Regions from separate parts of the Streptomyces sp. NBC_00984 genome, predicted to be linked through region 1. Evidence: riboswitches for the same ligand, from Rfam matches in the RefSeq annotation. Region 1 holds a riboswitch; each other region holds the start of a gene.

What was found. Region 1 has a riboswitch for S-adenosylmethionine ahead of thrC (threonine synthase). Riboswitches for the same ligand answer to the same signal wherever they lie in the genome.
Region 2: linked by a shared signal. The riboswitch ahead of OG520_RS06155 (hypothetical protein) and the one ahead of thrC (threonine synthase) in region 1 are both predicted to bind S-adenosylmethionine.
Region 3: linked by a shared signal. The riboswitch ahead of OG520_RS29465 (aminotransferase class V-fold PLP-dependent enzyme) and the one ahead of thrC (threonine synthase) in region 1 are both predicted to bind S-adenosylmethionine.

What each region holds. Positions count from the first base shown of each region.
Region 1 is NZ_CP108734.1:4,069,095-4,079,509, reverse strand. Features, by position in the region: gene OG520_RS17975 (SIS domain-containing protein) at 1-124, opposite strand, end outside; gene OG520_RS17970 (ABC transporter substrate-binding protein) at 391-1,677, shown strand; gene OG520_RS17965 (DUF3263 domain-containing protein) at 1,782-2,039, shown strand; gene OG520_RS17960 (hypothetical protein) at 2,082-2,951, opposite strand; gene OG520_RS17955 (hypothetical protein) at 2,961-3,446, opposite strand; gene otsB (trehalose-phosphatase) at 3,636-4,514, shown strand; gene OG520_RS17945 (trehalose-6-phosphate synthase) at 4,528-5,931, opposite strand; gene OG520_RS17940 (glucosyl-3-phosphoglycerate synthase) at 5,986-6,942, opposite strand; SAM riboswitch class I at 7,096-7,222, shown strand; gene thrC (threonine synthase) at 7,240-8,562, shown strand; gene OG520_RS17930 (MoaD/ThiS family protein) at 8,593-8,871, shown strand; gene OG520_RS17925 (cold-shock protein) at 9,293-9,499, shown strand; gene groL (chaperonin GroEL) at 9,904-10,415, shown strand, end outside.
Region 2 is NZ_CP108734.1:1,441,512-1,451,926, reverse strand. Features, by position in the region: gene OG520_RS06180 (SAM-dependent methyltransferase) at 1-351, shown strand, start outside; gene OG520_RS06175 (SAM-dependent methyltransferase) at 542-1,396, shown strand; gene OG520_RS06170 (TIM-barrel domain-containing protein) at 1,480-4,152, opposite strand; gene OG520_RS06165 (cytochrome P450) at 4,521-5,834, shown strand; gene OG520_RS06160 (cytochrome P450) at 5,831-7,093, shown strand; SAM riboswitch class IV at 7,143-7,252, shown strand; gene OG520_RS06155 (hypothetical protein) at 7,301-7,708, shown strand; gene OG520_RS06150 (DUF4232 domain-containing protein) at 7,737-8,273, opposite strand; gene OG520_RS06145 (cytochrome P450) at 8,566-9,933, opposite strand; gene OG520_RS06140 (hypothetical protein) at 10,210-10,415, opposite strand, start outside.
Region 3 is NZ_CP108734.1:6,589,146-6,599,560, forward strand. Features, by position in the region: gene OG520_RS29435 (hypothetical protein) at 1-204, opposite strand, end outside; gene OG520_RS29440 (heme-copper oxidase subunit III) at 392-1,012, shown strand; gene OG520_RS29445 (c-type cytochrome) at 1,075-1,884, shown strand; gene OG520_RS29450 (Rieske 2Fe-2S domain-containing protein) at 1,881-2,933, shown strand; gene OG520_RS29455 (cytochrome bc complex cytochrome b subunit) at 2,930-4,555, shown strand; gene trpD (anthranilate phosphoribosyltransferase) at 4,679-5,743, shown strand; SAM riboswitch class IV at 5,829-5,946, shown strand; gene OG520_RS29465 (aminotransferase class V-fold PLP-dependent enzyme) at 6,119-7,495, shown strand; gene OG520_RS29470 (Lrp/AsnC family transcriptional regulator) at 7,572-7,853, opposite strand; gene OG520_RS29475 (rhomboid family intramembrane serine protease) at 7,850-8,599, opposite strand; gene OG520_RS29480 (hypothetical protein) at 8,763-9,005, shown strand; gene OG520_RS29485 (NYN domain-containing protein) at 9,042-10,403, shown strand.

The DNA of each region.
Region 1 (10,415 bases):
TGCCGCACCCGGTGACGGCGACCCGCTCACCCGGCCGCGGCAGCCCGTCGAACGCCGCCCCCGCCTCTGCGGCGCGCCGCCAGCAGCCGGGCTGGGTGGCAATTTCTGATGCGGTACGCGACATGCTGAACGGCTCCTTGCGGCGTGGAACGTAACGGTGCGGGCGGTACGGCACAGCGGCGGTGCGGGGCAGGCGGCACCCGCACCTGAACCTACTTAGCAGTAGGCGCAGTTCGGGGGCAATGCTCTCAGGCGCGGCGCCGGGTACCGGCCCGGTTACGTTGCGAAAGCGATACCGCTCTGGTGTAGACCATCGGCGACGGCCTGGGAGAAGATCGCACCCCGTTCGAAGGCCCCACGACGGCGTGGCCGGCACGGATGACGCGATGGATGAGGACGGTCTGGGCTGTGCAGTTGCGCTACCGGGTACTGACCGCGGCCGTGACCGCGCTGGGCATGACGGCGACGCTGGCGGGTTGCGGCGGCGGCAGCGGCGGTTCGGGGGAGGTCACTCTCAAGCTCGTCGCGGCCGACTACGGAACCGGCCCCGCCAACAGCTCCGAGAAGTACTGGGACGGACTCGTCAAGGGCTTCGAGGCGACCCACCCCGGCATCAAGGTCGACGTCAGCGTCCATTCGTGGAAGGACATCGACCGCGAGGTCGCCACGATGGTGAAGAAGGGGCAGGCCCCCGACATCGCCCAGATCGGCTCGTACGCCGACTACGCCAAGGCCGGAAAGCTCTACCGGGCCGACCAGATGCTGTCCATCCGCACCCAGGCCAACTTCCTGCCGTCCCTCGCCGACGCGGGCAGCGTGGACCGCACCCAGTACGGACTGCCGTTCGTCGCCAGCACCCGGCTGCTCTTCTACAACAAGAAGTACTTCGCGCAGGCGGGCCTCGACGCCCCGCGGACCTGGGACGACATCCGCGACGACGCGGCGGTGCTCAGACAGCGCGGCGTGACCTACCCCTTCGCGCTGCCGCTCGGTCCGGAGGAGCCCCAGGCCGAGACCATGATGTGGCTGCTCAGCGGGGGCGGCGGCTACATCGACGACAGCGGCTCGTACGAGATCGACTCGGCCGAGAACGTCAGGACGTTCGACTGGCTGAAGGCGAACCTGGTCGACAAGGGCCTCGTCGGCCCCGTCGCCCCGGGGAAGCTCGACCGCCAGAAGGCGTTCGACGCGTTCACCGACGGCCGGGTCGGCATGCTGAACGGCCACCCGACGCTGATGCAGGAGGCCGAGCGGAAGGGCGTCTCCGTCGGGATGGTGCCGATGCCCGGCAGCGGCGGCCCCGGCAAGAACTCGCTGGGCGTGGCCGACTGGATCATGGGCTTCAAGCAGCACGGCCACCGTGTGCAGCTGGGCAAGTTCTTCGACTATCTGTTCACCGACAAGAACGTCATCGGCTTCGCCGACGAGTACGACCTCCTCCCGGTCACCGACAGCGCCTCCGCGGCCATGGAGTCCGACGCCAGGTACAAGCCGCTGTGGAAGTTCCTGGCCGCGCTGCCGGACTCGCAGTTCTACCCGTACGGCAAGAGGTCCTGGGCCCGGTCCAGCGAGTCGATCAAGGAGAACATCGGCAAGGCGGTCGCGCCGAACGGCAGCCCCGGGAGCGTGCTGGGACGGATCGCGCGCGATTCGGCCGCGGCGGCGGCAGCGGACTAGGGCCTGTCCGGCCATGATCCGCCGGACAGGCCCTAAGACCGACCGGGCTGTCCGGTAATCCCTGGCGGGTGGCGGCCCTTCGGACGGGCGATATGTTGGCTGATATGACCGCCCCCACGCATGGCCCCGACGACCCGGACGGCCTCTCCGACAGGGACCGTGCCGTGCTCGCCGTCGAACGGCAGTCGTGGTCCGGCCCCGGGGCGAAGGAGCGGGCGATCCGCGAACAGCTGGGCATCTCGCCCACCCGCTACTACCAGCTCCTCAACGCCCTGCTCGACGACCGCCGCGCACTGGCGGAGGACCCGGTGACGGTCAACCGCCTGCGCCGGGTGAGGGACGCCAGACGCGAGCGCCGCTGAGGCCGAAGTACGGGGCGGGGCGGCGCTGGGACCGGCGCCCGCTCAGCAGGAGACGGTGATCAGGACGGGCTCCGCGGTGCCGGTGGCACGGAGCGCCTCGACGAAGACCTCCGTGGTCCAGGCCGCCGCGTCCAGGGACCACACCGGCACCCGGCAGCGGAAGGCCAGGGCCCGGCGCATCCCTTCGGTCTGCACCTTCCCGGTCGGCGACCGGGACAGACCCGGGAGGTTCACGGCGGTGCTCTCCGGCTCGACGGCCATCCGGCCGTAGGCGCACGCCAGCGCCTCGTCGCGGACGCGCCCGCCCCGGCCCGGCAGCCCCGCCTCGCGGCCCGACACGGTCACGGTGATGTCCCTGGCCGCGCCCGGATCGGCCAGCTCGTACCAATGCGCGGCGTACAGCAGAGCCGCGGCGGGATCCGGCGCCAGATGCACCGGCGCCACGGTGTGTACTCCGGTGACCCGGACGTCGCCCACCTGCCGCAGCACATCGCCGAGGACCGTCGCCACCGGCAGCACGGGCAGTCGCTGCCGGTTCAGGCGCGAGGACACGTCCACCTGGAGCCAGCCGAGCTCCCGGACACGTCCGTCCTGCGTCCAGTCCTCCCCCGCGTCGTTGTGCCCCCACCGGCTTCCGCCGAGCTCCATGCCGGCGCCCAGCAGGGTGCTGCTCCACCCGTAGGCCTCGGCCCGGTTCACCGCCAGGCCGAAGACGTCGACGTCTTCGGCCTCCGAGGCGTCCTCGGCCACGTCGGAATCAGAATCCGAGGTGCCCTCGGGCACGCCGGACTCCGAGCCGTCCTCGGGCGGGCCGGACGCCGAAGCGCCCTCGGGCGGTGTGAGCCAGGGATGCCGGGTGAGGACTCCGTGCACGCCCATGAGCAGGGTCGCATCCCGCACCGCATCACCCATTGCCTCTCCCTATACACCCGCGCCGCAGTTGAAGGTCATCGTGGCAGTGACGGCCTTCTCCGGGGAGTCGGCCTCGCCGATGACGTCCACGTCGATCAGGCTCCGCCACTGTGTCTTCTTCCGGCCCTCGCACGTCTTACGGGCGTTGGCCCGATGGGTGCTGCTCGCCTTGCCCTTGGTCGGCTTCACCTTCTTCGACCCACTGGCCACGGACCTCCACTTGCCGTGCCGGTCCTTCGCCTGGAGCCAGATGGTGACCTTGGCCTTCTCGCCGGGCTTCCCTCCCTTCACCCGCACCCACCAGCCGTGTCCGGACGCCGTCGCCGGGGGCGTACTGGAGACGTGGACGTGGTCGCCGTTGGTGTAGAAGAGGCCGGCATCCGCCGCGTGCCGGGCTTCAGGCCCGGCCGGCCGGGCCTGAGCCGGGGCGGGGGAGAGGGAGGCACCCGCGAGGAGAGCCGCCAGTACCGTGGAAAGGACAAGAGGCCTGCGCATCAGGGGCCGCTCCCGATCGAGGGGGGGAACTGGTCGCCCTGATCACTGTCCGCACCCCATGGGCACCACACGCCAGGCCGGGACCGTTCGTCCGTTCGAGATGCCTCATGCGCGTGTGGCGGCCGGCTGCTCCTCGCCCGTCACGCCGCGGGCGAGCCGGTTCCGGGCCCTCCGCTATAGGCTCGCCCCATGGGCAGCAACCCCGAAGCACCCACACCGAGCGAAACCCCGTCCGCGCTCCCGACTCCCACCACCCCGGCCGGCCAAGAGGCCCTCGCCGCGATTCTCGCCCGCCCCGACCGCGCCGTCATCGCGCTCGATTTCGACGGCACCCTCGCCGACATCGTCCCGGACCCGGAGCAGGCCCGCGCCCACCCCGACGCCGTCGCGGCCCTTGCCGCGCTCGCCCCGAAGGTGGCCTCCATCGCCGTGATCACCGGCCGCCCGGCCGGCGTCGCGGTCCGGCACGGCGGCTTCGCCGGAGTGCCCGGCCTGGACCACCTCGTCGTCCTCGGCCACTACGGCGCCGAACGCTGGGACGCCGTGTCCGGTACCGTCCACGCCCCCGCCCCGCACCCCGGCATCGCCGCGGTCCGCGCCGAGCTCCCGGGCGTGCTGGACCGGGCCGGCTCGTGGCACGGCACCTGGATCGAGGAGAAGGGCCGGGCGATTGCCGTCCACACCCGCCGGGCCGCCGATCCGCAGGCCGCGTTCGAGGCGCTGAGCGGCCCGCTCGGCGAGCTCGCCGCCCGGCACGGACTGATCGTCGAGCCGGGCCGGCTGGTCCTGGAGCTGCGCCCGCCGGGCATGGACAAGGGCGTGGCGCTTGCCCAGTACGTACGGGAGACGGACGCCGAGTCCGTGCTGTACGCGGGCGACGACCTCGGCGACCTCGCCGCGTACGCCGCGGTGGAGAAGCTCCGCACCGAGGGCCCCGACGGCATCCCCGGACTGCTGGTCTGCAGCGGCAGCGCGGAGGTGCCCGAGCTGGCCGAGCGGGCCGACCTGCTGCTGGCCGGACCGGGCGACGTCGTCGCCTTCCTGGCCGGGCTGGCCCGGCGGATCTGACACCCCGGGCGGCTCACTCCCGCCGCAGCGCGTCCAACTGGTCCAGGAACCACTGCTGCGGCGGCAGCGCGACCGCCGCCGCGGCCAGGCGTTCCGTGCGCGCGGCCCGTTCGTCCTCCGCCATCGTCAGCGCCTCGTGCAGCGCCGTCGCCGTCGCCGAGACGTCGTACGGGTTCACCACGACCGCGTCGCTGCCCAGCTCCTCGTACGCCCCCGCCTCCCGCGACAGCACCAGCGCGCAGCCGTGGTCGGAGACGACCGGGATCTCCTTGGCGACCAGGTTCATGCCGTCGCGGATCGGGTTGACGAGCGCCACGTCGGCCAGCCGGTACGCGGCGAGCGAGCGGGCGAAGTCGTCCTTGACGTGCAGCACGACCGGCGTCCAGCTCTCCGTGCCGTACACGGCGTTGATCTCGTCGGCGACCCGTCGCACCTCGGCCGTGTAGTCGCGGTACACCGCGAGGTCCTGCCGGGAGGGGTACGCGAAGGCGACATGGACGACGCGTCCGCGCCATTCGGGCCGCTCGTCCAGGAGCGCGCGGTACGCGAACAGGCCGCGCACGATGTTCTTGGACAGTTCCGTTCGGTCCACCCGTACGATCGTCCTCCGGCCGGGGCCGGTCTGCTCGCGCAGCGCCGCCATCCGCTCGTCCACATCGGCCTCGTGCGCCCGGCGGCGCAGGAAGTCCCCGTCCGCGCCGAGACCGTGCACCCCGATCCTGGTCCGCCCGGTGCCGCCCAGGATCTGGGTGCAGCAGCCGATGAACGCGTCCGCCCAGCGCCGGGTCAGGAACGCCGCCCGGTCCGCGCCCAGGATGCCGTGCAGCAGCTGCTCGGCGATGTCGTCGGGGAGCAGCCGGAAGTAGTCGACGGGCGCCCACGGGGTGTGCGAGAAATGCCCGATCCGCAGGTCGGGGCGGAGCTCGCGGAGCATGCCCGGCACCAGCGCCAGGTGGTAGTCCTGCACCAGCACCGCGGCGCCCTGCCCCGCCTCCTCGGCGAGCGCCTCGGCGAAGGCCCGGTTGTAGGTCTCGAACGACGCCCACTGCCGCCGGAACTCCGCGTCGAAGACCGGCTCCAGCGGCGTCTGGTACAGCATGTGGTGGACGAACCAGAGCACCGAGTTCGCGATGCCGTTGTACGCGTCGGCGTGCACGTCCGCGTCGATGTCGAGCATCCGTACGCCCGGCTCACCGACCCCGCGCCGGACCGCCTCCCGGTCCCCGTCACCCAGCGCCGCGCACACCCACAGCTTGTCGTCGACGGCGCTCAGCCCGGAGACGAGCCCGCCGCCGCCCCGCTTCGCGTCGAGCGATCCGTCCGTGCCCAGGGTGTACGACACCGGGCCGCGGTTGGACGCGACGAGGACCTGGGCGGAGGGTCGGGCGGTGGACTGGGCTTCGTGCTCGGAGACCATGTTGCGGAATCTAGCCCGATCACGAACCGCCCAAACGTGCGAAGTCAGGCCACGTCAGGCCGCGCGGCGCGAAACGTACTCCTCGATCTCGCACATCGGGGGCCGCTCCTCGGTGTCCACGGCATGGGTGCGCGGTACGAAGCCGTTCGCGCCGCGCTCGAACTGGGTGAGCGCCGGGCGTACCAGGTGGCCGCGGGACAGCCGCAGTTGCGCGGTCCGGTAGATCGCCGCCGCCATCCGGCCGAGCGCCTGCCCGTCCTGGTGCCGGTGCTTGCGCACCCCCACGTCGACCTGGGCCAGCGCGTCCAGCCCCACCGTGTGCAGCGCGTCGACCAGGAGGCCCAGCTCCACGCCGTAGCCGACGGGGAAGGGCAGCCGTTCGAGCAGGGAGCGGCGCACGGCGTACTCGCCGCCCAGCGGCTGGACGAAACCGGCCAGCTGCGGCCAGTGCAGATTGAGCAGCGGACGGGCCACCAGCTCGGTCACGCGACCGCCCTGCCCCGCCGTGTCACCGAAGGGGCGGTCGTACATCGCCTTCACGAACTGCACGTCCGGGTCGGTCAGCAGCGGACCGACGATGCCGGAGACGAAGTCCGCCGAGAAGTCCTTCAGATCGGCGTCGATGAAGCACACGATGTCACCGCCGGTCACCAGGAGCGAGCGCCACAGCACCTCGCCCTTGCCGGGCACGGCCGGTATCCGGGGGAGTATCGCGTCCCGGTGCACCACCCGGGCGCCGGCCTCCCGGGCCACCTTCGCGGTGTCGTCCGTGGAACCGGAATCGATCACCACGAGCTCGTCGACCAGCCGGACCTTCTCCATCAGCTCGCGCCGGATCGTCGCGACGATCTTGCCGACCGTCGCCTCCTCGTTCAGCGCGGGCAGTACGACACTGACGCTCCCGCGGCCCGCTTCCCCGGCCGTGGCCCTGGCGGCCAGGAGGCGGTCCAACGGGCGGTCGGCGGCCGACCAGGAACGCCTGGCCAGCCAGCATTCGACCTCTTCCAGCACGGTCGATACTCCCTGTATGTGATCCATCTCGCGGTTCGGACGACTATCTCAACAGTCCGGTGCTTCGGTTACAGTCTTGAACAACGCGGACGACCATCGCATGCCGGGGTCCGGCCGCCGATAAATGCCCGGATCGAAGATCCGGTGCCACAGCGCTCATCCAGAGGGACTGAGGGAACGGCCCGTTGAAGTCCCGGCAACCCCCCCGCCGACCGTGAGGTCAGGTGGGGAAGGTGCCAATTCCGTCTCGTGGCGAAACGCGCCGCGAGGAAGATGAGGAGAAAGGGCCTCGCCACCATGGCTGCGCAGACCGTTGCAGTAAGCACCAATTCTTCCGCCGACGCTGACGCCAACGCCGAAGCCGTCGACCTCGGTCCCGCCTCGGGCCTTTCCTGCCGCGAGTGCGGCGAGCGTTTCGAACTCGGCCCCATTTTCGCCTGCGCTTCCTGTTTCGGGCCGCTCGAAGTCGCGTACGACCTTCCGAGCGGCTCCCCCGAAGAGCTGAAGAAGCGCATCGAGGCCGGACCGGCCAACATCTGGCGCTACGCGCCGCTGCTGCCGGTCCCCGCCGATGTCGCCGAGAAGCCGAACCTGAACCCCGGCTGGACCAAGCTCGTCCAGGCCGACAACCTCGCCCGTGAACTCGGCGTCGAGCAGGGCAAGCTGTTCGTCAAGGACGACTCCGGCAACCCCACGCACTCCTTCAAGGACCGCGTCGTCGCCCAGGCCATCGAGGCCGCCCGCGCCTTCGGCTTCACCACCCTCTCCTGCTCCTCCACCGGCAACCTCGCCGGTGCCGTCGGCGCCGCCGCCGCCCGCGCCGGCTTCCGCTCCTGCGTGTTCATCCCGCACGACCTGGAGCAGGGCAAGGTCGTCATGGCCGCGGTGTACGGCGGTGAGCTGGTCGGCATCGAGGGCAACTACGACGACGTCAACCGCTTCTGCTCCGAGCTCATCGGCGACCCGCTCGGCGAGGGCTGGGGCTTCGTCAACGTCAACCTGCGTCCGTACTACGGCGAGGGCTCCAAGACCCTGGCCTACGAGATCTGCGAGCAGCTCGGCTGGCAGCTCCCGGACCAGCTGGTCATCCCGATCGCGTCCGGCTCGCAGTTCACGAAGATCGACAAGGGCCTCCAGGAGCTGATCAAGCTCGGCCTGGTCGAGGACAAGCCGTACAAGCTCTTCGGCGCCCAGGCCGAGGGCTGCTCGCCGGTGTCGGTCGCGTACAAGGGCGGCCACGACATCGTCCGGCCGCAGAAGCCGAACACGATCGCCAAGTCCCTCGCCATCGGCAACCCGGCCGACGGCCCGTACGTCCTGGACATCGCCCGTCGCACCGGCGGTGCCGTGGAGGACGTCGACGACGAGCAGGTCGTCGACGCGATCAAGCTGCTGGCGCGCACCGAGGGCATCTTCGCGGAGACGGCGGGCGGTGTGACGGTCGGCGTGACGAAGAAGCTCATCGAGGCCGGTCTGATCGACCCGTCGCTGACCACCGTCGTACTCAACACGGGTGACGGCCTCAAGACCCTCGACGCGGTGGCCGACACTTCTCAGGCGACCGCGACGATCCGTCCCAGCCTGGACGCGTTCCGCGCCGCCGGCCTCGCCACCAGCTGACCACCCGAGACTTCAGGAAGGGCACCCACCATGAGCGTCAAGGTCCGCATCCCCACCATCCTCCGCACCTACACGGGCGGCCAGGCCGAGGTCCCGGCCGAGGGCTCGACCCTCTCCCAGGTCATCGAGTCCCTGGAGCAGAACCACCCGGGCATCGCCGCCCGCGTCCTGGACGACCAGGGCAAGCTGCGCCGCTTCGTGAACGTGTACGTCAACGACGACGACGTGCGTTTCGAGGGCGGCCTGGAGACGGCCACGCCGGACGGCGCCGGCATCTCGATCATCCCGGCCGTGGCCGGCGGTTGCTGACGCCCCGTCCGACCGCACCGCGTAATCGAATTGCCCTCTCCGTGTTTGAAACGGAGGGGGCAATTCTGCATGGTTGAGCGCGGTACAGTGTGGGAAGTCCCCCCAGCTGCCCGTGCCGCCCGCATACGAGAATGCGCCCGGCCACGACAAGATGCAGCCAAAGTGCGCGATCCGCTTGAGGCATAAGTCGCCTTTGCCTGGCCCGACTTGCCCAGGATTCATATGAATTCCGCATATCCGGGCGTTCGGTTCTGCCGAGAATTCTCGTCCGATTGACCTGTTGCAGAGGGCAGTTGGGCAGATACATTCAGCCGCGGTCGACGCGTTCCGGCGCACCCACCCTCTCCTGTCGGAGGGTGAGTTCTGACCCGGGTCCGCGAAGTGCGGTCCTGCGCAAGGGCCAGTAATAGGGGAGTTAGGCATGGCTCAGGGCACCGTCAAGTGGTTCAACGCGGAGAAGGGGTACGGCTTCATCGCGGTCGACGGTGGTGCGGATGTTTTCGTCCACTACAGCGCGATCCAGATGGACGGATACCGCACCCTCGAAGAGGGTCAGCGAGTTGAATTCGAGATCTCGCAGGGCCAGAAGGGGCCGCAGGCAGACATGGTCAAGCTCGCCGTCGGCTGAGTTCGAGCGGTCGGCCAACGACGCCACTCACGCACTGCACTCACGCACTGAGGGCCCGTACCCCGGGGGTACGGGCCCTCAGTGCGTCCCGCGCGCGGCGTGCATGCCTTCCGTGGGCGGCGTGCACGCCTCCTGCGCGCGCCGTGCATGCCTCCCGCGCGTGCCGTGTCTGCCTCCTGCGCGCCCCGGCGCGGTGTCCACATCCCGAGGGGGACGCTTGCACTCTCGGGGGTCGAGTGCTAATCATTGGCGTTAGCACTCTCCAGGTGAGAGTGACAGAACTTGGACCGGGCCGGTGAGGCCCGCAGGTCGGTGGGGCAAGGAACCACCGGTCACGCAGGCCGTCCGTCGCGGGCGCCACTCGGTCCGGAGAAATCCACCCCTGTCCGGGAGGACCACTTCACATGGCCAAGATCATCGCGTTCGACGAGGAGGCCCGGCGCGGTCTCGAGCGCGGCATGAACCAGCTCGCCGACGCCGTCAAGGTCACCCTTGGCCCCAAGGGTCGCAACGTCGTCCTTGAGAAGAAGTGGGGCGCCCCCACGATCACCAACGATGGTGTTTCCATCGCCAAGGAGATCGAGCTGGAGGACCCGTACGAGAAGATCGGTGCGGAGCTGGTCAAGGAGGTCGCCAAGAAGACGGACGACGTCGCCGGCGACGGTACGACCACCGCCACCGTTCTCGCCCAGGCTCTCGTCCGCGAGGGTCTGCGCAACGTCGCCGCGGGTGCCAACCCGATGGCCCTCAAGCGGGGCATCGAGAAGGCCGTCGAGGCCGTCTCCGCCGCCCTCCTGGAGCAGGCCAAGGACGTGGAGACCAAGGAGCAGATCGCTTCGACGGCCTCCATCTCCGCCGCCGACACCCAGATCGGCGAGCTCATCGCCGAGGCCATGGACAAGGTCGGCAAGGAAGG
Region 2 (10,415 bases), 2.6 Mb from region 1:
GAACGGCCCGTGGCCCTGATGCTGCTCGGCATACTCGGTCACGCGGGCGACTTCTCGAAGGCCCGTGAGGTGGTGGGCCGGCTGATGGCGGGGCTGCCCTCCGGCAGCTGCCTCGTGGTGTACGACGGTACGCGTACCAGCGAGGGCATGATCGCCGCGGAGAAGGCATACATCGAGAGTGGCGCGGTGCCGTACTACGTGCGCGAGCCCGACGAGATCGTCACGCTCTTCGACGGGCTGCGGATCCTGGACCCCGGCTTCGTCCGGCTCAGCGAGTGGCGGCCCGACGCCGACAGCGCGACCGTGTCCGCGGACGTCGACGCCTTCGGGGGCATTGGCGTCAAGGAGTGACGCGGCCCGGATCCTGATGTCCGGTGCCTGATGTCCGGAGCCTGATGTCCGTCGCCGGCTGCCGGACTGCGGCTGCCGGGCCACGGATGTCGGTCTGCGACGGTCGGTCTGCGCATGTCCGCGCGGCCGGACGGGCGATTGCTGCAAGATGCTGAGGCAGGAAGCTGATCAGTACCAGGGGGAGTGCCATATGACAGGGTACGGATCCGGCGCGGACCGCATCGACACCACGAGGCCGCATCCCGCGCGGGTGTACGACTGGTTCCTCGGCGGGAAGGACAACTATCCCGTCGACGAGGAGCTCGGCAAACAGATCGCCGGGCTCTCCCCGGACACGAAGCGCATCGCGCGCCACAACCGGTGGTTCATGCACCGTGCGATGCGCTGGCTCGCCGGCGAGGCGGGGATACGCCAGTTCCTCGACATCGGCTCCGGTATACCCACCGAGCCCAACCTGCACCAGATCGTCCAGAGCGCGGCTCCCGACGCACGGGTCGTGTACGTGGACAACGACCCCATCGTCCTGGCCCACGCCGAAGCGCTGTTGAGCGGGAGCGTGGAAGGGGTGACGGCGTATCTGGACGCCGATGTGCGGGAGCCGGAGAGGATCCTCGAACTCGCCGCGGACGTGGTCGACTTCGACCGGCCCGTCGCGCTCTCCCTCATCGCCCTGCTGCACTTCGTCGGCGTCGGCGACGGCGTCGGCGACGGCGACGGCGAGGGGGCGGGGAGGAGCGAGGGGGCGTACGCCCTGGTGGAACGGCTGGTGGAGCGGCTTCCCGCCGGGAGTTTCCTCGTGCTGTCGCAGCTCACCGGCGACTTCGACCCCGAGAGTGTGGAGAAGGGCGTGGCCTCGTACGCGGCGGGCGGTGTGACGCTCGTACCGAGGTCGCGCCGCGGCGTCAGCCGGTTCTTCGACGGGCTGGAAGTGGTGGAGCCGGGCCTCGTCCAGGTCGTCGACTGGCATCCGGAACTCAGCCTCGGCGATCTTCCGGTGGAGACGCAGCCGGTGCCGATCTACGGTGCGGTCGCGCGCAAGCCGTAGCGTGCCGGGCGCACGGACCGGGGGCCGTCCGGAGACGGCCCCCGGCCATGTGCCGTTGCGCATGCTTGGGCTGCGCTCGCTGCCTACTTCCGCAGTTCGACGGTGAAGCCGCGCCCGGTGGAGACGGACGGTGTCCTGATCTCCGTGACCCCGGTCGCCGGGTCGGTGAACCAGCCGGAGCCGGCCGCGGCGAGCTCCGCCGCCGAGTTCAGCCGGTGCAGACGGCTGTGGTCCATGACCACCTGTGACGGGGCGCTCCCGCCGTGCACGGTGAGGTCGTACGAGCGGGCGGACACCTTGCCCTCGTAACGTCCCACGCTCGCACCGATCCTGACGGTGGTGCTGCCCTTCCTGCCGTGGGTGGGCGCCTGGACCTCTACGTGCTGGGTGGCCGAGGCCCCCTCCGCGAACTTCCTCGTCACGCCGTCGTCCTCGTAGAGCGTGTAGTCCGTGGTGCCCTGCGGGTGGATGTCGTAGCCGAGCCGGGTCCTGTCCCGGGACTCCCAGGACAGGGTGCCCTTGGGCCACATCGGCACGATCGACCCGCCCTTGACGAAGAGCGGCAGGGTGTCGAGCGGCGCCTTGTACCCGTTGACCGTGGTCGGGCCCTGGTAGGTCCTGCCCGTCCAGTAGTCGGTCCAGGTGCCCTTCGGCAGGTAGATGCCGTTGCGGACGTCCGTGTCGCTGTACACGGGCGCGACCAGGAAGTCGGGTCCGGCCAGGAACTCGTACTTCGCGTCCGGGCCGAGTGTCGCCGGGTCGTCGGGGTACTCCAGCGAGAGCGGCCGGACCGCGCCGACGCCGGTCCTCGTGGCCTCCTTCGACAGGGTGTACATGTACGGCAGCAGCCGCTCCTTCAGCTGCAGGTACTTGCGGTTGATGGAGGTGTACGGCTCGCCGTCCAGCCACGGCTGCTGGTCGTGCGGCTGCTTGGTGGTGATGTCACTGGCCCAGCCGTCCATGGTCATGATGGCCGGGAGGAACGCCTTCCACTGCAGGTCACGGGTGTACATCTTGGGGTCGTGACGGTAGATGCTGCCGACGTCACCCGTGTTGTACGCGATGCCGGACATCGTCGCGCCGGCATACGTCGGGATCTGCCAGCGGATGAAGTCCCAGGACAGGCTCTGGTCACCGCTCCACAGCACACCGCAGCGCTGCGCACCGGCCCAGGAGACGGGCAGCCAGACGAAGCCGCGGGCGTCGCTGTTGTTCTCGATGCCGGCCTTGGCCTGGTCGCAGGCGTCCAGCGCGAAGCCGTAGCCGCCGCCGACCCAGGCGACGTCCAGCTTGCGGACGCGTACACCGGCCTTGGACTCCTCGGCCTCGTCGGGCAGGCCGTCCTGTGTCCAGAGGCCGAGCTGGGCATGGTTCTTGTTGAGACCCGTACCCGTCTGGGGAAGGTTCTCGTATCCGCAGCCGTAGCCGTCGTTGACGAGCATCCAGCCGAGCGGCATCCCGTTGTCGACGTAGCTGTCGGAGACCTTCAGCGCGTCTAGGGTGTGGCGCTCGCCCCGGTTGGCGTTGTGGAGGTAGCAGTCGGCGGAGCCGGGCTCCAGACCGTACACCGGTGGCATGAACGGCTTGCCCACCAGGGAGGTGTACTTGCCGATGACCGACTTGGTGTCACCGGTGAAGTAGTAGGCGTCCAGGCGTCGTTCCTGCTGACCGGTCCGTACCGGCGAGTCGAAGTCGTAGATGCCGGGCGTCATGGTGTTGCGGAAGACGCCGTAGCCGGCCGTGGAGATGTAGAACGGCTGGGAGTTGTTGTAGCCGCCCTCGTTCCAGTTGGTGCTGTTGCCGACGTTCATCACCTGGTCGCGGTGCGAGAAGCTGCCGTTCTGCTCGCCCCCGCCGAAGAACTGTTCGTCGGTGCCGCGCTTCAGGCTCTGTCGCATGCCGCCGCCGGTCCAGCGCAGCGGATCGGCCTCCTGCCAGATGGCCGTGCGGTTGTCGGCCTTGTAGAGGCCGAAGCGCAGTGGCTTCTTGTAGACGCGCATCACCACGCCCTTGGAGCGGACGCCGTAATAGGTGCCTGCGTCGAAGGACTTGGTGTGCGGCTGGGCGGTGGGCTGCCGCCGGATCATGTGGCTGTCCTTCGGGTCGGCGAGTACGCCGTCCGGGGATGCCTGCAGCCGCAGGGTGTCGTCGGTGAAGAACTCGGCGCGGGCCTTGAGCGCACCGGCCTCGATCTCGTACCTGCCGTGCGAGCCGCTGAAACCGGTGAGGTTCCCGGCTTCGGTGGCCTCGGGGAGGTAGGCCTTTCCGCTGAAGGAGCTGTTGTGCACGTCGTAGGGGACGACGACCACGTGGTAGGTCCCGGAGGCCTTCGGGATGACCGTGGACTCGGGGTCGGCGGTGCCCGCGCTGGAAGCCACCTGCTTATTGGCCGAGTCGTAGATGTACATGTCGAAGTCGTCCGTGGGCGTCTCCCATTGGATGGAGACGGGGACGCCGCCCTCGGGGTTGTCGTCCCACTGACCCGCGGGCGGGTCGACGGTCAGGTCGAACCGGGCGCAGACCGCGTTGTCGGGGTCCTCGGCGGCCGTGCCGCACTTGGCGGGAGAGTCGACGGTCCCCTTGGCGTAGACCGGGCTCTGCCATGTCACGTTCTTCGTGGTGCTGTCCAGGGTGCCCGAGGGCGTGGCCGCGGCGTGCGCCTGCGGTGCGGGGGCGGTCAGGGCGGTGAGTGCGAGGACGATCACCGACAGCGTGCCGACCGCCGTCCGGCTGGGACTGTTCCGAAGGATCCGCAAGGAGTGTTCTCCGTTCGTACCGAACAGTGAAATGGGTGATGCCTGCGCAGACATGCTTGGAATGCGGGAGATTCGCGCATCAGAATTCACCGTGCGACCGGTGCATGTCAACGCTCCGGTGGCTGCTCCATGCCTGCCCGCACCGATGTGTCGCACGCCCGCGCCATGGCGGGATTGCGCGACCGGGGCGTGGCGCATCCCGCCCTTTTGATCAGCCATGCTCAGAAAACGGGCTCTTCAGATCGGAAGAGTGGCGAGATTGGTCGTGAATAGTGCCGAAAGGCTCACTGAATTTCCTTATAGTGAAGCCGCGTTGATCATCCGACCACCGCAACGAGCGAAGCCTTCGTCACAGGAGATTCCGTACGATGACGACGCCCGCATCCGCGGTGCCCGAGCGCAAGTCCATGTCCCCGCCGCCCGCCGCCGGAGGCTGCCCGGCAGGTGGCGGTACGTCCGCCGTGCCGCTCAGCGGGCCCGGGTTCCACACCGAACCCCACGTCGTCTACCGCGCCATGCGGAGCGAACACGGACCTGTTGTACCCGTCGAACTGCCCGGCGGGATTCCGGCCTGGCTCGTCATCGGCTACCGCGAACTCCACCAGGTCACCAGCGACGGCGAGTTGTTCCCCAGGGACGTCGGGCTGTGGAACCAGTGGGGGAACATCCCCGAGGACTGGCCGCTGCTGCCGATGGTCGGCCGCCCGATGCCCTCCATCTACTTCACCGCCGGGGCCGAGCACCGGCGTCACGCCGCGATGGTCGGGCACGCGCTGGAGGAGGTCGAGCACTTCGAACTCCGTTCAGCCTGCGAGGAGTTGGCCGACCGTCTCGTAGACGGGTTCTGCGACCGCGGTACGGCGGACCTGATCGCGGACTTCGCCGTGCCGCTGCCGGTGCTCGTCCTCGCCCGTCTGGTCGGATTCCCCGATGCGGACGGGCCGCGGATTGCGGAGGTGCTCAGGGATCTGGCCGACGGTGGACCGGGCGCGCAGGAGGCCCATCTGCGGTTCGGCGAACACATGCAGCGGCTGCTGGCGGCACGGCGGGCCGCGCCCGGGAACGACGTGGCCTCGCGCATGCTGGCGTACCCCGGTGAGTTCACCGACGAGGAGTACGTGCTCGACCTGATGGCCATCACGGCCGCCGGGCACCTCACCACGGCCGACTGGATCGGCAACTCGCTCCGGCTGATGCTCACCGACGACCAGTTCGCCGTCGCGCTCTCCGGCGGCCGGCACAGCGTCGCCGAAGCCATGAACGAGGTGCTCTGGGAGGAGGGCCCCACGCAGATCCTCGCCGGTCGCTGGGCGGCCCGCGACACCCGGCTGGGAGGCCGGAACATCCGAGCCGGGGACATGCTGCTGCTGGGCCTGGGCGCCGCCAACGCCGATCCGCACATCCGGCAGCATCTCTCCGCACCGGGAGGACCGTCGGGCCGGCGCGGCAACAGCGCGCACCTGGCGTTCAGCCACGGCGAATACCGCTGCCCCTTCCCCGCGCAGGAGATCGCCGAAATCATCGCCCGCACCGGGATCGAGGTGCTGCTCGACCGGCTTCCCGACCTGGAACTGTCCGTACCCGCGCCTGAGTTGGTCCGGCGCCAGTCCGCCTTCCTGCGGGGGATGACCGCGTTGCCCGTCCGATTCGCCCCCGTACGCCCGACAGGAGACTTGTCTTGAACTGCCCGCAGGCCGCCGCCCGGGAGGCCGCTTCGAGCGGCGGGCCCGTCGTCATCGATCCGCTGGTCCAGGACCTGGACGGTGAGACGGCGCGACTGCGTGACGCCGGTCCGCTCGCCAGGATCGAGCTCCTCGGCGTTCCGGCCCTGACCGTCACCCGGCATGCCCTGGCCCGTCAACTGCTCCTCGATCCCCGCCTGGTGAAGGACCTCGACGCCTGGGGGCTCTGGCAGCGCGGGGAGGTCACGCACGAGTGGCCGCTGATCGGCATGATCGACGCCGGGCGTTCCATGTTCACGGTGGACGGTGCCGAGCACCGGCGGCTGCGCACCAAGACCTCCCAGGCACTCACGCCGCGCCGGCTGGAGGAGATACGCCCGGACATCGAGAAGTTCACCGAGGAACTGCTCGATGCCCTCGCCGAGCAGGGCGAGAAGAGCGAGAACGGTGTGGTCGACCTCAAGTCCGTGTTCGCCCAGCCGCTGCCGATGCGGGTCGTCGGCATGTTGATGGGCGTGGACGAGGCCGAGCACCCCATGCTGATGCGGCGGTACAAGGCGTTCTTCTCCATGCTCACCCCGCAGGAGGAACGCCTGGCGCTGCTGGCCGAGTTGGACATCTTCTACGCCGCTCTCGTACGCGAGAGGACCGCGCGTCCGGCCGACGACCTCACCAGCGCGCTCATCCTCGCCGAGGAGGGCGGCGAACCGCTCACCGAGGAAGAGGTGGTGGGCAATCTCAAGGCGATGGTGGCCGCCGGTCACGAGACCACCATCGGGCTGATCCTGAACGCCGTACGCGCCCTGCTCACCCACCCCGACCAACTGCGCAGGGTGCTCGACGGCGAGATCCCGTGGGAGACGGTGATCGAGGAGACCCTGCGCTGGGACACCCCCACCACCCATCTGCTGATGCGGTTCGCCACGGAGGACATCCGGATCGGCGACGACGTGATCGCGAAGGGCGAAGGAGTGGTGATCTCCTATCGCGCCATCGGCCGTGACATCGAGCACCACGGGACGGACGCCGACGACTTCGACATCACCCGGCCGACCCCGATCCGCCACATGACCTTCGGTCACGGCCCCCACATCTGCCCCGGGGCGGCGCTCTCCCGGGTCGAGGCCGGGATCGCCCTGCCCGCCCTGTTCGCGCGCTTCCCCGGGCTGCGGGCGGCCGTCGCGGACGAACAGGTCCGCAGGCTGCCGGTGATGACGCAGAACGACATGGCGGCCTTCCCGGTCCTGCTGCACGGCTGAGAACTGACCACCCGTCGGGCACCGTCGCTCGTGGGATACAGTTCTCGCAGGTCATGAGTTCCAGTGCACAGCCCCGGCTAACTGGACGGCACCCCGCTCCGCTGCGGGTGCTCCGGGTGACGACCGGCCTCATGCGCGGCGTATGGGGAACAGCGGACCATCGGGGCAGAGCACCTGGGGTCCATGATCTCGGGAAGGCGGAGAACCATGCTCCCCCACCTCATCCAGAATGACGGCTGCACCAGCCACGGCCCCGGTCACCACGTCCACTGGATCCATGCCAAGAAGTGCCACCAGCAGCCCGGCCAGGCCGTGGAACTCCTGCTCACCTCCGGTGACGTCGGCGCCGACGGCTGGGTCGGGCTGCGCCCCGCCTTCGACCACGCCGAGGACCTGCCGAAGGTGTGGACGCATGCTCCGGCAGCCCTCACGGAACTGCTCACGGAGCACCGCGGACGGGTGTTCTGGCTGCCGCGGTGGCACGCCCTGAAGCTGGTGGACTCCGCCGGCCGTGCCACCGCCCTGGTCAACGCCGGTTTCGACGGCGGCCCGCTGTGCGCGACGACGGCCCCCGACCCGCGGCGGACCGTCGGCGGCACGTCCTACGGCCTGTAGGACCCGCCCGGTCCGCAGGGCCCGCTCGTCAGCCCAGCGCGTCCGTCAGCGCGCTGTCCGCCGCGGCGCGCGATTCCTGCCACAGGGTGGTCACCGGCACCCATACGTGGACTCCCTCGGGCATGCCCACGGTGGCCGCGCGGAAGGCGACGCCCAGATGGGAGGGGTCCGCCGCCACGGACAGGCTGCCGACGACGTGGCCTTCGGTGGCCGCCGGGTCCGCGGTGCGCACGGCGGCGTACGCCCGCTCGCCGCCGGCCAGTGCGTAGGGTCCGCTCCCGGCGGGCGGGACGGCCTCGGCGGAGCCGTCGAGGCCCCTGAAGGTGATCGTGGGGACCCGGTCCACCACACAGGCCCGGTCGCCGTTGTTGGTGACGCTGATACGGGCGACGTTCCGCTGTCCGCCGGGTGCGGCGTGCACGTCGAGGTCCTTCTCCTGGCAGGTTCCGAGGCGGCTCGCGGTGTCGGTGGACGCGGTGCCGGTCGTTGCCGACGCCGCGGTGCCGGTCAGTGTCAGGGTGGCCGTGACGGAGAGCGCGGAGGCGAGAGCGGAGCGGAGACGCATGGTGTTTCTCCCGTTGGATCGACAGCCTGCGGAGACGGCCGGGCGGCCCGTCGGCCGGTGGGACCGACATGGACAGTGTGAACCGCCTGCCCCGATCTCCGCGACAGATCGGACATATCGGTTCGGCATATCCGGTGTCGGGACGGGCCATGTGTCCGGTCCCGGGACGGGTTGCGCGTCCGGACCCGGGAAAGTCCCCCGGTTCCGGACGCGCCGTCCCGCCTCGCGCGACCGCGGGCCCGACCCAGGGGGGACCGGCGCCCCCACCGCGCGGCACCCCGCCCCGTGTGCCTCACCGTGTCCGGATCGTCGCCATCACTTCCCGGTCCGGCTGCAGCGTCAGCGACGGCACCGGACCGATGACGCCCGGGTCCACGTCCAGCTCGAATCGGCGCGCCAGCACGGCCAGGATCAGGACCGCCTCCACCATGGCGAACCGGGTGCCCAGGCAGACCCGGGGGCCGCCGCCGAACGGGAACCAGGCGTACTCCGCGATGTCGTCGCCCGTCTCCGGATCCCAGCGCTCGGGGCGGAACTCCTCCGGCTCGGGAAACCACCGCGCGTCGCGTTGTGTCACCCACTGGCTGGTCCACACCCGGGTGCCCTCCGGCATCGGCACACCGCCGATCCGCGCACCCTCCTTCGCGACACCGGTGACCAGCCAGATCGTCGGGTAGAGGCGCAGGGTCTCCTTGACCACGGACTGGGTGTACGTCAGCCGCGCGTAGTCGTCGAACTCCGGCTCCCGGTCACCGAGCACCCGGTCCAGCTCCTCGGTGAGCGCGGCACGCACCCGCGGATTGCGGGACAGCAGATACCAGGCCCACACCAGCGTGGAACTGGTCGTCTCGTGCCCGCCGATGTACAGCGTGACCGTCTCGTCGCGTATCTCCTGGTCGGTGAGGTGTGCGCCCGTCTCGTCCACCGCGGTCAACAGCCGGCTCAGCAGGTCGGGGCGCTCGTCCCCGCCGTCGCGATGACGGGCGACGACCCGGCCCACCTCGGCGTCGATGACCGCCGCGGCCTTCTTGATCCTGGCCCGGCCGGGAGTCGGCACCCAGTCCGGCAACAGCGCGCCGATACCGGCGAACTCCTTGCCGATCTCCTGCTGCGCCACATCCATCGCCCGGCCCATAGCCTCCGCGTCGGCCGCCGTGTCGACGCCGAAGATGGTGCGCACGGCGATCCGCTGCGTCAGTGCCGCCATCTCCCTCTTGACGTCGATGCGTTCACCACCCGACCAGGTGTCCGCGAGCTCCACCGTGCTGCTCGCCATCGTCGCCGCGTACGACCGCACCTGCTTGGGCCGTACGGAGGGCTGCACCAGTGACCGCTTCCGTCGCCAGTCCGTGCCGCGGGCGACGACCACGCCGTTGCCCATCACGGTCCGGAAGGCGATACCCAGGGCCGGCTGGTCGAAGGAGCGTTCCGTCTCGGTGAGCAGCTCGCCTATGCAGTCCGGATCGGCTATGTACACACAGGAGTTGGGGCCGAATCGCCAGCCCACCATGTCCCCGTGGGAGCGCAGCCGCTCGAAGAAGGCGAGAGGGTTCTTCCCGAACTGCGGCAGGCTCCCGAGGAACGGCAGCCCCTTCGGTCCCGGCACGATCCTGTGGCTCCGCGGCTCGGCATCGACGGCCTGGCCGGTCTCCGTGGACATGAAAGTCTCCGCTCCCTTGTGGCGCACCCGATTCGGTGCGCGGCGACCTGACTTCAGCGGTACCGCCCGCCGTGGAACATGTCATCGGCCTTCTGCGGTACGTGAGTTGTCGAGGGTAGTCGCGCGATGCCGTCCGGGGAGCAGGGGCGGGCGGCAGGGTGGCGGAGAAGGAACTGTCCGCCGCCTCCGGACGGGCCCGGAACCCGGGCCCGTCCGCAGGCGGGGTCCTGCGGTGTGCCGGGCCCCTGGTCGGAGCCCGTCCCGCGAGGTGCGTGGTCAGACGCCCGGCGGGATCCGGGACGGGCGGCCGCCGCCGCGGGTGAGGGAGTAGCCGAAGAGCGCCGCGAGCGACCCCAGCACCCCGCCGCCGACCGTCCACAGCCAGCGGTCGGTCCACCAGCCCGAGGCCCAGCCGTCCTCGGGCTCACTGCCGAGCGAGACCTTCGGTGTCGTGTCGTCGCCCGCGTCCGTCGGGCCGTCCG
Region 3 (10,415 bases), 2.5 Mb from region 1:
GCCCGCGGGCGCCGTCTCGCCGTCCAGCACGCAGACGTCGATGCCGCCGCGGTCCAGCGCCTCCAGCACGGCGGGCAGGGTGGCGCATTCCAGGAATTCCACCGGTGGCACATCGGCCGCGGGCCTGTGCCCGGCTGCCAGCCTCACCTGCTCACGGGTGTTGGCGTCGTCGCTGTAGACCAGGACCGTGGCGGTCGGCTGCATTGTTCCTCCGTGACATCTGTGTCTTCGGGGCTTTCCGGGCATGAACCGATGCGCGGATCGTACTCCGCCCGACGTCCTGTCAGCACTGCCCGGGACAGCGGATCCATGGGCCGTTCGGGGAGGACACACCCGCCTGACACACCGAACGGCACCCCCCGGGGTGAGGGCGGGATAAGCGACCGACATAATGTCGGTCGTGGCGACAGCAACGACAGTAGAAACCGGGCACGCGCACCCGTCGGTCAATCGACCGAACCTCACCAGCGTCGGAACCATCATCTGGTTGAGTTCCGAGCTGATGTTCTTCGCGGCCCTCTTCGCGATGTACTTCACCCTGCGATCGGTGATGGGACCGGACCACTGGAAGGAAATGGCTTCGGCCCTGAACTTCCCGTTCTCGGCGACGAACACCACGATCCTGGTGCTCTCCTCACTCACCTGCCAGCTCGGCGTCTTCGCCGCGGAGCGGGGCGATGTGAAGAAGCTCCGTGCCTGGTTCGTGATCACTTTCGTGATGGGTGCGATCTTCATCGGAGGCCAGGTCTTCGAGTACACCGAGCTGGTGAAGAAGGACGGCCTCTCGCTGTCCTCCGACCCGTACGGCTCGGTGTTCTACCTGACCACCGGCTTCCACGGTCTGCATGTGACAGGCGGTCTCATCGCCTTCCTGCTCGTTCTGGGCAGGACATACGCAGCCAAGAGGTTCACCCACGAACAGGCGACCGCCGCCATCGTCGTGTCCTATTACTGGCACTTCGTCGATGTCGTATGGATCGGCCTCTTCGCCACGATCTACATGATCAAGTAACCGGGCTCGAACCCGAACCACATCCAGCATCGACGCAGAAGATCCTGACACCGGGGTAATCCGTGAAAAAGCTCTCCGCACGACGACGCCATCCGTTGGCGGCGGTCGTCGTACTACTCCTCGCGCTGGCGGCCACTGGGGGGCTCTACGCCGCGTTTGCGCCCGCGAGTAAGGCGCAGGCCGACGAAACCGCCCAGTCCCTCGCCATCGACGAGGGCAAGAAGCTGTACTCCGTCGGTTGCGCCAGCTGCCACGGAACCGGCGGTCAGGGCACCACCGACGGGCCGAGCCTGGTCGGCGTGGGCTCCGCCGCCGTTGACTTCCAGGTCGGTACGGGCCGTATGCCGGCGCAGCAGCCCGGCGCCCAGGTGCCGAAGAAGAAGGTCATCTACAACCAGGCGCAGATCGATCAGCTCGCGGCGTACGTCGCGTCGCTCGGCGCCGGTCCGATCATTCCGACCAAGAACCAGGTCAGCCCTGACGGTGCGGACATCGCCAAGGGTGGCGACCTGTTCCGTACCAACTGCGCGCAGTGCCACAACTTCACCGGTGAGGGCGGCGCGCTGACGAACGGCAAGTACGCGCCCAGCCTTGAAGGCGTGGACCCGAAGCACATCTACGAGGCCATGCAGACCGGCCCGCAGAGCATGCCGTCCTTCCCGGACACGACGATGCCCGAGCAGCAGAAGCGGGACATCATCGCGTACATCCAGACCGTCAACAGCGCCCAGTCGGAGAACCCGGGTGGTCTGAAGCTGGGCGGCCTGGGGCCGGTCAGCGAGGGGCTGTTCGCCTGGATCTTCGGGCTCGGCGCACTGATCGCAGTTGCCATTTGGGTCGCGGCCCACACCGCTAAGGCCAAGAAGTCATGAGTAGCCAAGAGATTCCAGACGAGAACCTGCCCGCTGAGCAGGACACCGCGCACGGCGCGGTAGAGGTCGCGGACGACCCGTTCGCCGACCCGGGGCTGCCGGCCCACAAGCCGCGCATCCAGGACATCGACGAACAGGCCGCGAAGCGCTCCGAGCGCGCCGTGGCGTTCATGTTCACGCTGTCCATGCTGGCGACGATCGGCTTCATCGCCTCGTACGTCATCTTCCCGGTCGACAAGATCGTGTACATCTGGCCCTTCGGCCATGTGAGCGCGCTCAACTTCTCCCTGGGTCTGACCCTGGGCGTGGCCCTCTTCGCGATCGGCGCCGGCGCCGTCCACTGGGCGCGCACGCTGATGTCCGACGTGGAGGTCGCCGACGACCGGCACGCCATCGAGGCCGAGCCCGAGGTCAAGGCGAAGGTTCTGGCGGACTTCGCGGCAGGTGCCGAGGAGTCCGCGTTCGGACGGCGCAAGCTGATCCGCAACACCATGTTCGGCGCGCTGGCCCTGGTGCCGCTCTCCGGTGTGGTGCTGCTGCGCGACCTCGGGCCGCTGCCGGAGAAGAAGCTCCGCAACACCCTGTGGGCCAAGGGCAAGCAGCTCATCAACATGAACACGATGGAGCCGCTGCGTCCCGAGGACGTCGCCGTCGGTTCGCTGACCTTCGCCATGCCCGAGGGCCTGGACGAGGGCGCCGAGGACTTCCAGAACCAGATCGCCAAGGCCGCGCTGATGATCATCCGTATCCAGCCGGAGAACATCAAGGACAAGCGCGAGCGCGAGTGGGCCCACGAGGGAATCGTGGCCTTCTCCAAGATCTGCACCCACGTCGGCTGCCCGATCAGCCTGTACGAGCAGCAGACGCACCACGTGCTCTGCCCGTGCCACCAGTCCACCTTCGACCTCTCCGACGGCGCCCGCGTCATCTTCGGTCCGGCCGGTCACGCCCTTCCGCAGCTGCGGATCGGTGTGAACAGCGAGGGCAACCTCGAGGCGCTCGGTGACTTCGATGAGCCCGTCGGTCCTGCATTCTGGGAGCGCGGATGAGTACTGCGACCGACACACAGCGCAAGGCGCCCGCCGGTGAGCGGGTGGCCGACTGGGCGGACGGCCGGCTCGGGATCTACTCCCTGGCCAAGGCCAACATGCGCAAGATCTTCCCGGACCACTGGTCCTTCATGCTCGGTGAGATCGCTCTCTACAGCTTCATCATCATCATCCTCACGGGTGTGTATCTGACGCTGTTCTTCCACCCGAGCATGAACGAGGTCGTGTACCACGGCTCGTACGAGCCGATGCAGGGCATCCGGATGTCCGAGGCCTACGCCTCGACGCTGGACATCAGCTTCGACGTCCGTGGTGGTCTGCTGGTCCGGCAGATCCACCACTGGGCCGCGCTGATCTTCCTGGCCGGCATGTTCGTGCACATGATGCGCGTCTTCTTCACGGGTGCGTTCCGCAAGCCGCGTGAGATCAACTGGCTGTTCGGCTTCCTGCTGTTCGTGCTGGGCATGTTCACCGGCTTCACCGGCTACTCGCTGCCGGACGACCTGCTGTCCGGTACGGGTGTCCGCTTCACCCAGGGCGCGATCCTGTCGATGCCGGTCGTCGGCACGTACATCTCGATGTTCCTGTTCGGCGGAGAGTTCCCCGGCCACGACTTCGTCGCCCGGTTCTACTCGATCCACATCCTGCTGCTGCCGGGCATCATGCTCGGCCTGCTGGTGGCGCACCTGATCCTGGTCTTCTACCACAAGCACACGCAGTTCGCGGGTCCCGGCCGCACCAACAAGAACGTCGTCGGCATGCCGCTGCTGCCGGTGTACATGGCGAAGGCCGGCGGTTTCTTCTTCCTGGTCTTCGGCATCATCGCCATCATCGCGGCCATCGCCTCGATCAACCCGATCTGGGCCATCGGCCCGTACCGCCCGGACCAGGTGTCCACCGGCGCCCAGCCCGACTGGTACATGGGCTTCGCCGAGGGTCTGATCCGAGTGATGCCCGGCTGGGAGATCAACCTCTGGGGTCACACGCTGGTCCTGGGTGTGTTCATCCCGCTGATGGCCTTCGGACTGGTGCTCGCGATCATCGCGGTCTACCCGTTCGTCGAGTCCTGGGTCACCGGCGACAAGCGCGAGCACCACATCCTGGACCGCCCGCGCAACGCCCCGACCCGGACGGCCTTCGGTGTCGCCTGGATCACCGAGTACGTCATCGTCTTCATCGGCGGTGGCAACGACCTGTGGGCCACGCACTTCCACCTGTCGCTGAACGCCATCTCCTGGTTCGTCCGGATCTTCATCTTCGTCGGCCCGGTCCTCGCGTTCATCGCCACCCGGCGGATCTGCCTCGGCCTCCAGCGCCGCGACAAGGAGAAGGTGCTGCACGGGCGCGAGTCCGGCATCATCAAGCGCCTGCCGCACGGTGAGTTCGTCGAGATCCACGAGCCGCTCGGCCCCGAGCAGCTGCACACCCTCACCGCGCACGAGCAGTACAAGCCGGTCGAGATCGGCCCGACGGTCGACGAGAACGGTGTCGAGCGCAAGGCGTCGGTCCTGCAGAAGCTGCGGGCCCGGCTCAGCAAGGGCTACTTCGGCGAGGACAACCAGATCGCCAAGCCCACCGCCGAGGAGTACAAGGAGATCACCAGCGGCCACGGTCACCACTGATCGCTTGAACTGATCGCCACAGCAGGAGCCCCGTCCATTCGATGGACGGGGCTCTTTGCCGTCCACGGCGCTCGATAGGGTGGAGGCAATCCCTTTTACCGGCTGTGGACCCAGGAGCGGACCATGAACGTTGTGACCCCGATCGGCGGCGACAGCGTGGCGGACCGTTCCTGGCCCGGCATGCTGAACCCCCTGCTGCGCGGTGAGAACCTCACCGCCGACGACACCGCGTGGGCGATGGACCGCATCATGAGCGGCGAGGCGACCGATGTGCAGATCGCCGGGTTCGCGGTGGCGCTGCGGGCCAAGGGCGAGACGATCGACGAGGTGTCCGGCCTGGTACGGGCGATGTACGAGCACGCCAACACCATCCACGTACCCGGTCGTACGGTCGACATCGTCGGCACCGGCGGCGACCTCGCCAAGACGGTCAACATCTCCACCATGTCGGCGATCGTCATCGCCGGCACCGGCGCCAAGGTCGTCAAGCACGGCAACCGCGCCTCCTCGTCGGCGAGCGGTTCCTCCGATGTGCTGGAGAAGCTCGGCGTCAACCTGGACCTCTCCGCGCAGCGGGTCGTCGAGGTCGCCGAGGAGGCGGGCATCACCTTCTGCTTCGCGGTGAAGTTCCACCCCGCCCTGCGCTACGTCTCCAGGGCCCGCAAGGAGCTCGGCGCGCCGACGACGTTCAACATCCTCGGGCCGCTCACCAACCCGGCCCGGGTGCGTTCGCAGGCCGTCGGCGTGGCCGACCTGAAGATGGCGCCCATCGTCGCCGGGGTGCTGGCCGGGCGCGGCAATTCGGCGCTGGTCTTCCGCGGCGACGACGGTCTGGACGAGCTGACGACGACCGCGACCTCGCGGGTCTGGGTGGTCCGGGACGGAGCGGTGCGCGAGGAGGCGTTCGACCCGCGCGACGTCGGTCTGGAACTGGTGCCCGTGCAGGCCCTGCGCGGTGCGGACGCCTCGTACAACGCCGATGTGGCCCGCCGGGTGCTGGGCGGCGAGCGGGGACCGGTGCGCGATGCCGTACTGCTCAACTCGGCGGCGGCGCTGGTGGCGCTGGACGCGGCGGACGGCACGCTGAACGAGCAGCTCGCGGCCGGGATGGCGAAGGCCGCCGAGTCCATCGACTCCGGGGCGGCGGCACGTGCGCTGGAGCGCTGGGTGGCGGCCAGCAACGCCTGAAACAGGCGGAAATGTGGCGCAGGGCGCAGTCCGGATCCTGGACTGCGCCTTGCGCGTCTTCAGGCGTATGGCAAGATGCTGGTCAGGTCATGAGTGACAGCGACTACGGCCCCGGCCCGCTGTCCGGCAACCCTCCGTCCGTGGCGGGGTGCCCCGGGTGAAGACCAGGCCGTAGGCAGCGAGGTCTGCGGCAAGCGCGGGCCCCTCGGCATCTGTGAATGCCAACCCCCGGGGTCCTGGTCCCTAGGGAGTCTCTTGTGAGCACGCGAATGCGATAGGGCCGTCGGCCCTCCTCCGCACACCCCTCTTTTCTCCGCTGCGCTGCCGCGTTTCCGCCGGCGCATGCAATTCGCCTGCCTCTTACGGGAGTTCGCCATGTCTGTCTTCACCGCTGCCGCCGACCAGTCGTTTTGTGCCCCTCTGTCGGTTCTGGGCAAGGATGTGACGGTTCCGCTGGTCACGGGCGGTGAGGTCACCTACGCCGCTCTCGACTACGCCGCCAGCGCCCCCGCCCTCCAGCGCGTCTGGGACGACGTCGCCGCGTACGCCCCGTACTACGGCAGCGTCCACCGCGGGGCCGGTTACCTCTCGCAGCTCTCCACGGACCTCTTCGAGAACAGCCGCGCGACCGTCGCGGAGTTCCTCGGCTGCCGCGCCGACGACCAGGTGATCTTCACCCGCTCGACCACCGACTCGCTGAACCTGCTGGCCGCGGTCGTCCCGGCCGACTGCCAGGTCTTCGTGTACGAGACCGAGCACCACGCCTCGCTGCTGCCGTGGCGCGATGCCCGGGTGACCTACCTGAACGCCCCGCGCACCCCCGCCCAGGCCGTCGAGACGCTGGAGCGGGCGCTCGCCGACCGCGAGCCCTACGGCCCCGCGCTGGTCTGCGTCACCGGCGCCTCCAACGTCACCGGCGAGCTGTGGCCGGTGAAGGAGCTGGCCGCCGCCGCGCACGCGCACGGTGCCCGGATCGTGCTGGACGCCGCGCAGCTCGCCCCGCACCACCCCGTCGACATTGCCGAGCTGGACGTCGACTGGGTCGCCTTCTCCGGACACAAGCTGTACGCGCCCTTCGGCTCGGGCGTCCTCGCCGGCCGGTCCGACTGGCTGCAGCAGGCCGAGCCCTACCTCGCCGGCGGCGGCGCCTCGCGCAAGGTCGCCCGCCGCACCGACGGCGGCGTGGACGTCGAATGGCACTCCACCGCCGCCCGCCACGAGGCCGGTTCCCCCAACGTCATCGGGGTGTACTCCATCGCCTCCGCCTGCAAGGCGCTCACCGAGGCGGGCTTCGACAACCTGGTCGCCCGGGAGCAGCACCTCGTGGGCGCGGTCCGGGCCGGCCTGGCCGAGGTCCCCGAGGTCAAGGTGCTCTCGCTGTTCGGCGACGAGGCCCCGCGGGTCGGCGTCATCTCCTTCGTGGTGGAGGGCTGGAACAGCTCGCACTTCGCCGCCGCCCTCTCCGCCGAGTACGGCATCGGGGTCCGCGACGGCCTGTTCTGCGCCCACCCGCTGGTCCGCACCCTGCTGGGCAGCGACCCGCAGGAGGTCGGGGAGTGCGGCGCGCCGGAGGCCGAGCCGGGCGAGAGCTCGCTCAACGCGATCCGGGTGAGCTTCGGCGCCGGTACGCCGGACGAGCACATCGAGCGCTTCGTCCGCGCGGTCAAGGAACTGGTGAGCAAGGGCGCCCAGTGGAAGTACCGCACCGAGGACGGCCGCTGCGTCCCGGACCGGGGTGCGGCGCAGCTCTGACGGGCACACAGCACTTCGGCGGGGGACGGGCAGCCGAGCCCGTCCCCCGCCGAAGTGTCACGCCGTGGGGGTGTGCCTACGCGTCGAGGCCGATGGCGAAGGCGGCCTCCAGGTCGTGCTGCGAGTAGGTACGGAACGCCACATGCGTGTCGGTGGCCTCGACGCCGGGGATCTTGCTGATCCGGCCGGGGATGACGTCGGCCAGATCGTCGTGCTTGGCCACCCGGACCATGGCGATCAGGTCGTACGTACCGGTGACCGAGAAGACCTCGCTGACGCTGTCCAGCGCGGCGATGGCCTCGGCGATCTCGGGAATCCGGTCCACGCTGGTTTTGATGAGCACGATCGCGGTGATCACGGCTGGCTTTCTCCCTCGGTGGCCGTGGCTGGTGCCTTCACTCTATCCGTACGCCGGTAACGCCCCCAGGCGTAGAGAAAGCCCAGGGCGAAGCCCACCACATGGGCCAGATAGGCCACGCCCGGCCCCCCGCTGCCCGCGCCCTGGACCGCCAGCCACTGCAGGACGAACCAGAAGACCAGCACGATCCAGGCGGGGAAGCGCAGCGGCAGGAAGAAGAGGAACGGGAACAGGCTGGTGACCCGGGCCCTGGGGAAGAGGTACAGGAACGCCCCGAGCACCGCCGAGATCGCCCCCGAGGCGCCCACCAGCGTCTGGTCGGACGTGGCGTGGGCCGCCGCGTAGGCGACCAGGGCGAGATAGCCGCTGATGACGTAGAAGAAGGTGAACCCGACCCGGCCCATGCGCTCCTCGGTCATCGCCCCGAACACGTACAGGAAGAGCACGTTGCCGAGCAGGTGCAGCCAGCTGCCGTGCACGAAGAGGGCGGTGAGCGGGGCGAGCAGGGCGTGTGCGGAGCCGTCCCACAGCTCGCTCGGGATCACGCCCCACCGTTCGAAGTACCCCGCCTGGGCGGCCAGCAGGGCGTCGGCGGTTCCGGGGACCGGGTTGAAGCCGGACAGCGGGCTGATCACGAAGACCAGGGCGCAGACCGCGATCAGGGCATGGGTCACCAGTGGTCCACCGGTGACCGTCCGTAGCAGTCCGCCGGACAGCCTGCCGGCCACAGCTCGCCGATCGATCATGAACAGAGCATGACGCAACCGGAGGGAACGGGACAGACCGCCTCGCCGTGTCGGGGGGACGCGGTGAGGCCGTAGGGTTACGGCAGGACATCCGCAGTTCGACGGCGCACCGCGAGATCCTTGAAGCAAGGCAGCACGAGGCTCGACGAAAGAGGACGCAACGATGACGACGGTTCCCCAGCCGACCGACGGGACTCGCTGGCGTTGCACGCTCTGCGGAAATCTCACGCGCTTCGACGTGACGCGCTCCTCGAAGGTCGTCGAATACGTCCATCTCGACCTGGCCGGTGAGTCCAGCGTCGAGGAACGCGAGGTGGTCAGTGAGACCATCGAGTCGGTGCGCTGCCGTTGGTGCAACGCGGTGGACCAGATCGAACTGGTGGACAGGCCGGGTGCCGACTCCTGACGGAGCCGCGCCCACAGACATTTGGGGTGACGGATGGTGGAGCAGCCCGATAGCGGCGCCGAGTCGGCCGAGGCGGCCGACGGCGCCGTCGAGGCGCTCGACCGCCCGCTGCCCGAAGGCGTACGGCGGCGGGTCGTCGCACTGGTCTCGGACGCGTTCGGCGGCCTGACGGTCACCGAACTCCCGGCCCAGCTGCGGCAGTACGCCCGCTTCACCCCGACCCGGCGGGCCAAGTTCGCCGGGAACGCGATGGCGGCCGCCCTGGAGAGTGACGCGCTGTTCCGGCAGCGCATCGGTGAGCGGCTCAAGGAGGGGCAGCCCGAGCTGACCGCTGCCCTGGAGGCCGGTGCGCCGCCTGCCGCCGCCGACCCCGTCGATGTGGCCGCGGCGGCGTATGTGCTGCGCCCGCCGGGCTGGGTGAAGCTGGTCGCCGCCGCCGGCGAAGAGGTCCAGCGCGCGGACGCCGAGCGCGCCGACGAGGAGAGCCGCCGCGAACTGGAGCGGCTGCGCGAGGAGCTCGTCCGGGCCCGCTCGCAGACGAAGAGCGAGACGGAGCGGCTGCGCGCCGAGCTGGACGCGGCCCGCAAGGAGGCCGAATCCCTCCAGCGCAAGCTGCGCAGCGCCGTCAACGAGGTCAGGCGCGGCGAGGCCGCGCTGCGCCGCAGCCGCGCCGAGACCGACGCCGTACGGTCCGAGACGGCCGCCCAGGTCTCCGCCGCCGAGAGCGAGAGCCGCCGGCTCAAGGCGCGGCTCGGTGAGGCCGAGGCGTCCGTGGAGGCGGGCCGCCGGGCCGCCAGGGAGGGCCGCTCGGTCGAGGACATGCGGCTGCGGCTGCTGCTGGACACGGTGCTCGACGCGGCGAGCGGGCTCCGGCGCGAACTCGCCCTGCCGCCCTCCTCGATCCGTCCCGCCGACAGTGTCGACGCCGTCGAGCCGGGCCGGATGTCGCCCAAGGACATTGCCGCCAGGGCCCTTTCGGAGACCGACCCGGCCCTGCTCGACCAGCTGCTCGCGCTGCCGCAGGCGCATCTGATCGTCGACGGCTACAACGTCACCAAGACCGGCTATCCGCAGCTGCCGCTGGAGAAGCAGCGGCTGCGGCTGCTGGGCGGCCTCGCGGTGCTCGCGGCACAGACCGGCGCCGAGATGACCTGTGTCTTCGACGGGGCCGAGCTGGCGGCCCCGGTGCTGCTCGCGCCGCCGCGCGGGGTCCGGGTGCTGTTCAGCAAGCCCGGCGTGACCGCCGACGAACTCATCCGTCAGCTGGCGCGCGCCGAACCTCCGGGCAGGCCCGTCGTGGTGGTCTCCACCGACCGCGAAGTCGCCGACGGAGTGGCGAAGGCGGGCGCCAGGCCCGTTGCGTCCGTCTTGCTCCTGAAGCGCCTTTCGCGCGTCTAGCGGCACTTGTCG